One region of the Thalassotalea sp. HSM 43 genome, then DNA from elsewhere that is predicted to be linked to it. Evidence: predicted binding sites of a transcription regulator. Region 1 holds the regulator's gene; the other holds the start of a gene.
What was found. The regulator NrdR, encoded in region 1, represses ribonucleotide reductase genes. The targets are predictions, from matches to a motif close to AAACACNANATNTNGTGTTT.
Positions count from the first base shown of each region.

Region 2: a site for NrdR is predicted at 2,062-2,081, ahead of nrdA (class 1a ribonucleoside-diphosphate reductase subunit alpha). Genes of this name have one in related genera too.

Region 1 is NZ_CP038493.1:2,924,923-2,930,385, forward strand. Features, by position in the region: gene hscA (Fe-S protein assembly chaperone HscA) at 1-1,121, shown strand, start outside; gene fdx (ISC system 2Fe-2S type ferredoxin) at 1,124-1,462, shown strand; gene glyA (serine hydroxymethyltransferase) at 1,681-2,937, shown strand; gene nrdR (transcriptional regulator NrdR) at 3,033-3,497, shown strand; gene ribD (bifunctional diaminohydroxyphosphoribosylaminopyrimidine deaminase/5-amino-6-(5-phosphoribosylamino)uracil reductase RibD) at 3,518-4,630, shown strand; gene E2K93_RS12720 (riboflavin synthase) at 4,668-5,330, shown strand; gene ribBA (bifunctional 3,4-dihydroxy-2-butanone-4-phosphate synthase/GTP cyclohydrolase II) at 5,335-5,463, shown strand, end outside.
Region 2 is NZ_CP038493.1:3,612,486-3,617,948, reverse strand. Features, by position in the region: gene E2K93_RS15895 (hypothetical protein) at 1-269, shown strand, start outside; gene ubiG (bifunctional 2-polyprenyl-6-hydroxyphenol methylase/3-demethylubiquinol 3-O-methyltransferase UbiG) at 388-1,101, shown strand; gene E2K93_RS15885 (HAD family hydrolase) at 1,120-1,803, shown strand; gene nrdA (class 1a ribonucleoside-diphosphate reductase subunit alpha) at 2,268-4,538, shown strand; gene E2K93_RS15875 (SLC13 family permease) at 5,061-5,463, opposite strand, start outside.

The DNA.
Region 1 (5,463 bases):
TCAGCCAAGCTAGTTTAACCCGTCCACTTTCACATGAAATGGAACGTCAGGTATTGATGCAAGCAACGTCGGTAAAAGAGCGTTTGTCTGCAGCACCTGTGACCGAATGCCAGCTTACCTTAGAAAACGGCGAGTCGTGTCAATTTGAGGTAACTCGTGGTCAATTTGATGAGCTAGTCAAACCTTTGGTCAGCAAAACCTTGCGTGCTTGTCGTCGTTCATTAAAAGATGCCGGCGTTAGCAATGAGCAAGTGCTTGAAGTCGTTATGGTTGGTGGTTCAACACGAGTACCATTGGTGCGTGAAGAAGTCGGCAAGTTTTTCCAACGCCAACCCTTAACCTCGATTGACCCAGACAAAGTGGTCGCGGTAGGTGCGGCGATACAAGCAGATATCTTAGTGGGTAACAAACCTGAAAGCGACATGTTATTGCTTGATGTGACGCCATTAAGTTTAGGCTTAGAGACCATGGGTGGATTAGTTGAGAAGGTTATTCCTCGCAATACCACCATTCCGGTTGCTAGAGCACAAGAATTTACCACTTTCAAAGATGGTCAAACGGCGATGGCGATTCATGTTGTTCAAGGTGAGCGTGAACTGGTTGAAGACTGTCGTTCATTAGCGCGATTTGAATTGCGTGATATTCCGGCAATGACCGCCGGTGCCGCACATATTCGTGTCACCTTTAAAGTCGACGCGGATGGTTTGCTAAGTGTTAGCGCCATGGAAAAATCGACCGGTGTTGAAGCGTCTATTGAAGTGAAACCTTCGTTTGGTTTGCAAGAAGATGACATCGTGCAAATGTTAAAAGACTCTATGGCTCACGCCAAAGGGGATATGGACGCACGAATGCTGAAAGAACAGCAAGTCGAAGCTGCCCGAGTACACGAGAGCGTGACGGCCGCGGTAGCCGCAGATGCGAGTCGATTACTGTCCGAAGATGAGCTAAATGCCATCAACGGAGCATTAATCGAATTAATTAAAATCAGTCAAGGTGATGATATTGCCGCCATTGAAGCAGCAATTGAGTCGGTTGATAAAGTTACGGCCATATTTGCTGAACGTCGCATGGACTCGTCCATTCGCGAGGCGTTGGCTGGCCATTCGGTAGATGAGGTTTAATCATGCCACAAATTATCTTTCTTCCTCATGAGGAATTATGTCCAGACGGTTTAGCAGTCGAAGCTGATACCGGTGAGACGGTATTAAATGTCGCGCTAAAAAACGACATCCCAGTAGAACACGCTTGTGAAAAAGTGTGTGCCTGTACAACCTGTCATATGATCATCCGTGAAGGTTTTGATTCATTGCAAGAAAGCGATGAACTTGAAGACGATATGCTTGATAAAGCATGGGGCTTAGAGCCTGAATCTCGCTTGGGTTGTCAGGCCATTATTGCCGATGAAGATTTGGTTGTTGAAATACCAAAATACACGGTGAATATGGTGTCTGAAAATCACTAGCTAGCCGGTACGTAAAGCAAACTGTTTATTAAGGCCCGAAAGGGCCTTTATTGTTTGTATTGTTTGTTAAAAAAGGTATTTTTTGTCGAACTTGCCGCTTTCATCACAAAAAGCGCATTTTTTCGCTAAATAAGTCTAAAAAGACCGTGTACAACAACGGTTCATTCGGGCAAAATAAAGCCAATTTTTTTTCTATCCAAATTATCAGAGGAAATTCCATGCTAACTCGTGATATGAACATTGCTGATTTCGATGCAGAATTGTACGAAGCAATGACTAATGAAGTAGAGCGTCAAGAGCATCACATTGAGTTGATCGCGTCTGAAAACTACACCAGTCCGCGCGTTCTTGAAGCACAAGGTTCACAATTAACCAACAAATACGCCGAAGGTTACCCGGGCAAGCGTTACTATGGTGGTTGTGAGTTTGTTGACATCGCAGAAGAGTTAGCCATCAAACGTGCCTGTGAATTATTCGATGCCGATTATGCCAATGTACAACCACACGCTGGTTCGCAAGCAAACTCTGCCGTATTCATGGCATTGTGTACGCCAGGTGCCAAAGTGTTAGGTATGAGCCTTGCACACGGTGGTCACTTGACGCACGGTAGTGGTGTTAACTTCTCTGGTAAATTATACGAACCAATCCAATACGGTTTGCACCCAGAAACTGGCGACATTGACTACGCCGAAGTTGAGCGTTTAGCGGTTGAACACAAGCCAGAAATGATCGTTGCAGGTTTCTCTGCATTCTCTGGTATCGTTGATTGGGCTCGTTTCCGTGAGATCGCTGACAAAGTTGGCGCTTACCTTATGGTTGATATGGCTCACGTTGCTGGTCTTATCGCTGCGGGTCTATACCCGAACCCACTTCCACATGCACACGTTGTTACTACAACGACCCATAAGACTCTTGCCGGTCCTCGTGGTGGTCTTATTCTTTCTGCATGTGGTGATGAAGCTATTTACAAAAAGCTTAACTCAGCGGTATTCCCTGGTGGTCAAGGTGGTCCTTTGATGCACATCATCGCTGCCAAAGCTGTTGCTTTTAAAGAAGCACTTGAGCCTGAATTTAAACAATATCAGCAAAAAGTATTAGATAACGCCAAAACTATGGTTCGTGTTTTACAAGAACGTGGTTACAAGGTGGTATCAAACGGTACTGAAAACCACTTATTGTTGTTAGATCTAATTGACAAAGACATTACTGGTAAAGACGCTGATGCGGCACTAGGTCGTGCGTTTATCACTGTGAATAAGAACTCGGTTCCAAATGACCCGCGTTCACCATTCGTAACCTCTGGTTTGCGTCTAGGTACACCAGCAATCACTCGTCGTGGTTTTGCTGAAGCAGAAACTGCAGAGCTGACCGGTTGGATTTGTGACATTCTTGATGACATCAATAATGAGCAAACAATTGATGCGGTTCGCGAGAAAGTGATCGAGCTTTGTTCTCGTTTCCCTGTTTACGCATAAATTGTCGTAAATCGTGATAAAAAAATGGTCGCACTTTGCGACCATTTTTTATTTTGTTAAAGTGTCGTTATAACTCTAAATAATTCTGGAAAACTATGCATTGTCCGTTCTGTTCCGCTACAGAAACTAAGGTAATTGATTCACGCTTGGTCAGTGATGGCCATCAGGTACGTCGCCGTCGTGAATGTTTGGAATGCCGTGAAAGGTTTACCACCTTTGAAGGGGCTGAACTGGTGATGCCAAGAATCATTAAACGTGATGGTTCAAGAGAACCTTTTAACGAAGACAAATTGCGCAGTGGTTTATTACGTGCATTAGAAAAGCGCCCAGTTAGCATTGAAGAAATTGAAGCGTCAATTAACAAACTTAAGTCAAAATTGCGAGCAACAGGCGAGCGCGAAGTGAGCAGTGAATTGCTCGGTAACATCATTATGGATGAGCTAAAGCTGCTGGATAAGGTCGCTTATGTACGATTTGCCTCTGTCTATCGTTCTTTCGAGGACATTAGAGAGTTTGGCGAAGAGATTGCTCGTTTAGGTGATGATAAAAATTCAGGGTAATAACCTACACTTATCAAATCATGATAGATAGCCACGAATATTACATGCAGTTGGCAATAAAGCTTGCCGACAAAGGACGATACACCACATCACCAAACCCAAGAGTTGGTTGTGTATTGGTGCGCGACTCGGTAATTGTTGGTCAAGGATTCCATGTTAAAGCGGGTCTTGGTCATGCCGAAGTTAACGCCATTAAAGATGCCGGCGATAAAGCCTCCGGCGCAACGGCTTATGTCACCTTAGAGCCTTGCAGTCACTTTGGCCGCACGCCACCGTGCGCGCAAGGTTTGATTGACGCCGGTGTGCGTCAGGTGGTGTTTGGCATGCAGGATCCAAATCCCTTGGTTAGTGGTCGCGGCATTAAGATGCTGCAACAAGCCGGTATTGATTGTATCGGCCCGGTACTTGAACACGCCTCTCAGCAACTTAACCCAGGCTTTATAAAGCGCATGACCCAAGGGTTACCCTTAGTGCGTTGCAAACTCGCCGCAAGCCTTGATGGTAAAACCGCAATGGCCAGTGGTGAAAGTCAATGGATAACCTCACCTGCGGCGCGCCGTGATGTGCAATCTTATCGCGCACAAAGTTGTGCCATCATTAGTGGTGCTGACACGGTAATTACCGACAATGCGCGATTAAATGTACGTTATCAGGAGCTTAGCAACGTTAATGGCTCAAATGATAGCGATTTAAGGCAACCTGTAAGAGTCATCATTGACACAAAGCATCGTTTAACGCCTGATTTAGCGTTATTCTCCATTGATGCACCAATAATTTTAATTCGTACAGAGCTTGAAACTGGGCACAACTGGCCTCATTTTGTTGAACAGATGCAAGTTAAGAAAGCTAATGACTTTGCTGATTTGTCTGATCTGATGCTAAAGCTTGCAGAGCGTGGCTTAAATGAAATCTGGCTCGAAAGCGGACGGCGTTTAGCCGGCGCATTTTTTGCGGCAAATCTGGTTGATGAACTGATCCTGTATCAAGCACCTAAATTGCTATCGGATGATGCGATGGGATTATTGCAGATTCCGGGTTTGAACTCGTTGTCAGCGGCGATAAATCTTAATATCAAAGACATCCGTAAAATAGGCCAGGATGTACGTTTTATTTGCCATATTGTTAAAGACTAATTTAACAGCTTAGTTTCGAAATTTATTAGGAAATAGTATGTTTACCGGAATTATTGAAGCCATAGGATCTATTGCTTCGATTAGCGTTAACTCACAAGGTGCTCGCATTAAAGTTAATGTCGGCAAATTGGATATGAGTGATGTCAAACTGGGCGATTCAATCGCCACCAACGGCATTTGTTTAACTGTGGTTGACTATGACAAACAAAGTTACAGTGCCGATGTTTCTATGGAAACATTAAAGCGAACTGGCTTTGCTCATTATCAAGCTGGCGATAAGGTAAACCTTGAAAAAGCGATGTTACCGACCACCCGATTCGGTGGCCATATTGTCAGTGGGCATGTCGATGGTGTTGCCACCATTCAAAGCATACAGCAAGTTGGCAACGCAACCGAATATTGGCTCGAATTGCCACATAGCCTAAAACAATATGCGGCAGAGAAAGGCTCTATTACTGTTGATGGTACCTCATTGACCATTAACTCAGTTGCAGATAATCAATTTCGCTTAACAATTGTGCCGCATACCATTGAAGAGACTATTATTAGTAGCTATCAAGTTGGTAGCCAGGTGAACCTTGAAGTTGACGTGGTTGCTCGATATTTAGAACGTTTGCTGTTTTGTCAAAATGAATCAGCAAGCAAAACCTCTGGCGTAACAGAAGAATTGCTGATCAACAGCGGTTTTATGAAAGGTTAAATTTATGAAGTTAAATACACCACAAGAAATCATTGAAGATATCAAACAGGGTAAAATGGTTATCTTGATGGATGATGAAGATCGTGAGAACGAAGGCGATTTCATCATGGCAGCAGAAAAAGTAACGCCAGAG
Region 2 (5,463 bases), 690 kb from region 1:
ATATTTTTGATGGTCAAGATTGGAATGAACAAGATCAACAACGAATTGGCAAAACCTTGCCTCACCCAAGTGGTCGTGGCCTGGCTTTTGAAGTAGATTACGATTATGTCGCCAATCACCCGCAATCACTGTCTGTATTCTCTGCGTGGCGTCGCAGTCATGCCACCCTACGCGATTATCGCAGTTATCTAGCAAAGCTTTTCACTGACGCCAGAGAACGAATAAAAGTGGTAAACAATCAATCCTTTGATACAGAAAATAGTCAATAATCGACGATAAACCTATATTGACTATCATCCGTATTACACAATTAACACCAAGTTTCCTTTGATATTAATTGTTTACCTGGGCTAGAATCGAATCATTCTCATCAAGTTGTTTATACCTATGTCAAAACCTTTAAACGTTAACCCTGAAGAAATCGCTAAATTTGAAGCCGTTGCTCACCAATGGTGGGATTTACAAGGTGATTTCAAACCACTACATCAGATCAATCCTTTACGTCGAAATTTTATAACGTCACATGTTGGTGACTTATTTGACTTAGACATTATCGATGTTGGTTGCGGCGGTGGCATTCTCGCTGAAAGTCTGGCTCGACTCGGCGCTAAGGTAACGGGTATCGATATGGGTGAAGAGCCGTTAAATGTTGCCAAGCTGCATGCTTTAGAGTGTGGTGTTGACCTCAATTACCAAAAAATTCCCGTTGAAGAAAAAGCCGAACAATGCCCAGAACAGTTTGATGTCGTAACCTGTATGGAAATGCTTGAACATGTGCCTGATCCGGCGTCAATCGTTAAAGCCTGCAGCGACATGGTTAAACCCGGTGGTTATGTGTTTTTTTCTACATTAAATAAAACCATCAAATCCTACTTATTCGCGATAATTGGCGCCGAAAAAGTATTAAAAATCGTACCTAATGGCACCCACGATTGGGACAAGTTTATTCGACCGAGTGAGCTTATCGGCTGGGCCGAAAATGTTAATTTAAAATGTTTTGATGCGACAGGCATTCATTACAATCCAGTGACCGAGAATCATAAATTAGGCGATGGTTTGGATGTCAATTATCTTATCGCTTGTCAAAAAATTACCGAATAACTTACGGATACCAAAACTATGCTAAGCCAAGCTAAAGGCGTGTTGTTTGATCTTGATGGCACCCTACTCGATACCGCAAAAGACTTAGGTGCGTGCCTCAATTATTTGATGGATAAATATGGCTTTGAGCACGTCTCATACGAACAATATCGCTTGGTTGCATCCGATGGTGTCTACCCATTGCTCGATCTTGGCTTTGCCGAGCAACTGGTGCATTTTGACCGCGAGCAATTGCGCCAAGAATTTCTCGATTACTATCTCGAAAATATTGCCGTTCACAGCAAACCGTTTGACGGCATCGTTGAGCTTATTGATGCCATTGAACGTCAAAATGTGCCTTGGGGCGTGGTAACAAATAAGCCCGCGTTTCTTACCGATCCATTAATGTTGCAGTACCCAGAATTTAAACAATCGATCATTAATGTCAGCGGCGATACGTTACCACAACGTAAACCGGACCCTGCGCCAATGTTACTGGCCAGTGAAGCCCTTGGTGTGGCCAGCAAAGATATTTGGTATTTTGGTGATGCAGAGCGCGATATCCAGGCTGGTCGACGTGCGGATATGACGACCGTGATTGCCAAATGGGGTTATATTAAAAACGAACAAGAATTAGCCAGTTGGCAAGCAAATTATTGCGTTGCTCACCCTTTGCACATTCTTGCTGTCGAAGATCAGGCCAAAGATCGCCCAAACCTGTAACCCACTGTTTTAAAAAGCATTTAAATTGAATAGTCGTTTTTAGTATAACAAGGTCAAAAAACAACCAAAAAGATCTTAAAAAAAATTTTTTAGCTAAAAAAAGATCTTGCTTTTTTGCGATTCTCTTTAGAAATAAAGCGCACAATGTAAGTTGTTACTAACCGGGAAAGCGCAAGTGATTTTTCCACAATTTATTCACTATTTATTGGGGTTGCATTAAGGTCAAAACCTCATTATCTTGTGACTAGATACATTAAAAACCCCAACATATTGTGCATCGCTTTTTGTTGTAAAAGTGTGCAATCAGGGTAGAAAATACACACGGCATGAAGCTGTGTGGCTGCAAGCCAGCGCTAATAAATAACAATAACTACAAATAAAAAAGCAGGGAAAGCAGATCACGTATTACTGCCCTTTGCATACAAGTCAAAGCTATGTATAAAAACTATAAAGACAGGTCATTCATGAACAACAACCTTTTTGTCACTAAGCGTACCGGTGAAAAAGAGCCAATCGACTTAGACAAAATCCACAAGGTAATCGACTGGGCAGCGGAAGGATTAGAATCAGTTTCCGTATCTCAAGTAGAAATTAAGTCACACATCCAGTTTTACGATGGCATCAAAACGGAAGATATCCATGAGACCATCATTAAATCTGCCGCTGATTTAATTTCAGAAGAAACACCAGATTACCAATACTTGGCTGCTCGCTTAGCGGTATTCCATTTACGTAAAAAAGCCTACGGCCAATATGAGCCGCCAGCGCTATTTGATCACGTTCAAAAAATGGTTGAACTTGGTAAGTATGATGAGCATTTGCTGGCTGACTACAGCCCTGCAGAATTTGCTGAAATGGACTCTTTCCTAGACCATGATCGTGATAAAACCTTCAGTTATGGTGCGGTTAAGCAGCTTGAAGGTAAATACTTGGTGCAAAACCGAGTTACCGGCGAGATTTATGAAAGTGCCCAGTTCTTGTATGTATTAGTTGCAGCGTGTTTGTTTGCTAAGTACCCACAAGATACTCGTATGCGCTATGTACGTGACTTCTACGATGCCATTTCGCTATTCAAGATTTCACTGCCAACGCCTATTATGGCCGGTGTACGTACACCAACACGCCAGTTCTCATCATGTGTATTGATTGAGACCGGTGATAGCCTTGATTCGATTAATGCCACATCAAGCGCCATTGTAAAATACGTTTCACAACGTGCAGGTATTGGTATTAATGCCGGTCGTATTCGTGCGCTAGGTAGCCCGATTCGCGACGGTGAAGCATTCCATACTGGTTGTATTCCATTCTACAAACACTTTCAAACAGCGGTTAAAAGCTGTTCACAAGGTGGTGTACGTGGTGGCGCAGCAACATTGTTTTATCCACTTTGGCACCTTGAAGTTGAAAGCTTATTGGTTCTTAAAAACAACCGTGGTGTTGAAGAGAACCGTGTTCGTCATTTAGATTACGGCGTTCAATTTAACAAAACCATGTATCAGCGTTTGATCAAAGGCGAATACATTACCTTGTTCAGCCCGTCAGACGTACCTGGTTTATACGACGCTTTCTTTGAAGATCAAGAATTATTCGAAGAGCTTTACGTTAAATACGAAAACGATTCAACTATTCGTAAGAAGCGCATTAAAGCCATTGAGCTATTTACCTTGTTTGCACAAGAACGTGCGTCAACAGGTCGTATATACCTGCAAAACGTTGATCACTGTAATACGCACAGCCCGTTTGATCCAAAAGTGGCTCCGGTTCGTCAATCAAACTTATGTTTGGAAATTGCCCTACCTACGAAACCACTTGCTCATGTTAATGATCCAGATGGTGAAATCGCGCTATGTACCCTATCAGCCTTTAACTTAGGTAAAATTGAGTCGTTAGACGAACTTGATGGTTTAGCCGATTTAGCGGTTCGTGCGCTAGATAGCTTATTAGATTATCAAGACTACCCAGTACCAGCGGCATTAAATGCCACTGTCGGTCGTCGTACCTTAGGTATTGGTGTCATTAACTACGCATACTACTTAGCCAAAAATGGCGTGTTCTACTCAAATGGTAGTGCAAACAACCTAACACATAGAACATTCGAAGCGATTCAGTATTACTTGCTTAAAGCGTCGAATCAGTTAGCGAAAGAGCAAGGTGCTTGCCCATTATTTAACGAAACCAAACTTTCTAAAGGTATCTTACCGATTGATACCTACAAAAAAGAAGTCGACAAAGTCTGTTCTGAGTCGTTGCATCTTGATTGGGAAGGTTTGCGTGAAAACATTAAGCAATATGGTGTGCGTAACTCGACCGTTTCAGCACTTATGCCGTCAGAAACCTCATCACAGATTTCGAATGCGACTAACGGTATTGAACCGCCACGTGGTTTGATTTCAGTTAAAGCGTCAAAAGACGGTGTATTGAAGCAAGTTGTGCCTGAATACGAGCGATTGAAACACAACTACGAGTTACTTTGGAATATTCCAAATAACACCGGTTATCTTGAACTGGTTGCTATTATGCAAAAATTCGTTGACCAAACGATTTCTGCAAACACCAACTACGACCCAAGTAAATTCGAAAACGGTAAAGTGCCGGTTAAGCAAATCCTTAAAGACTTATTGCTTGCTTATAAACTTGGCGTTAAAACCATGTATTACCATAATACCCGCGATGGTGCTGATGACAGCCAGGGCGATATGGATGATGGTTGTGAAGGCGGTGCATGTAAGATTTAATCTTACCTCGCTATCTATCGATAAAAAGAGAAGGCATGCCCTTCTCTTTTTTTATGGCCCGATTTTAGGTGCTAGATTTTAGGCCTGAGCATGTATGCGCAAGTTTTTATGTATAAGACTGGGTACTGTGATTGAAAACCACTGCACAGTAACCCGACAGCGCAGGCATGAGTTCAAATAGCTTCAATAACAATGAACGTTATCAGCAAGCCCGCAACCGCCTCGCGCATGCACTTCAATCAAACACGTCAAGCAAAGTTAATATCTATATATACAAACCTGCCCGTGACAACGATTTACAGCGAACACGTAATCTTTACATCTTTATAACAACAAAGTCTTGCAGGCTTTTACATTTGGTTAACGGTATTATTTTGCTAAAGGTATAACATTTAAGACAGTTAACTTTTCATAGTTTTCCTCCCTGAAATGCAAATTATTCGCCCCACTCTTTAGTGGGGCTTTTTTTTGCGTTTATTTAGTGAGGCTTTGTTAACTTATAGAAAAAGTTAATGTTGCTGCCTACAAATACATGTAGTTAAGCGTGAATGATAGGATAATCCACATCAGGATACTGAGCGGGATACCGACTTTCATAAAGTCAGAGAAATGATAACCACCAGCGTTCATCACCAGCAAGTTGGTTTTATAAGCCATTGGGGTGGCGTAACTTAAATTAGCACCAAATAAAACCGCCAGCACAAAGGGCTCTGCCGGTGCACCAAGCTGTTGAGCCACAGAAATAGCAATCGGTGTACCGATAACCGCAGCGGCGTTATTCGATACCACATTGGTTAAGATAGCCAGCAGTAACATCAATGCTGCGAGGACACCGCCGGTGGGCAGCGAAGAGGACATAGCAACAAACAATTCAGCCAAATACTGAGCGCCGCCGGTTTCCATCATCGCCGTACCTAACGCCAAT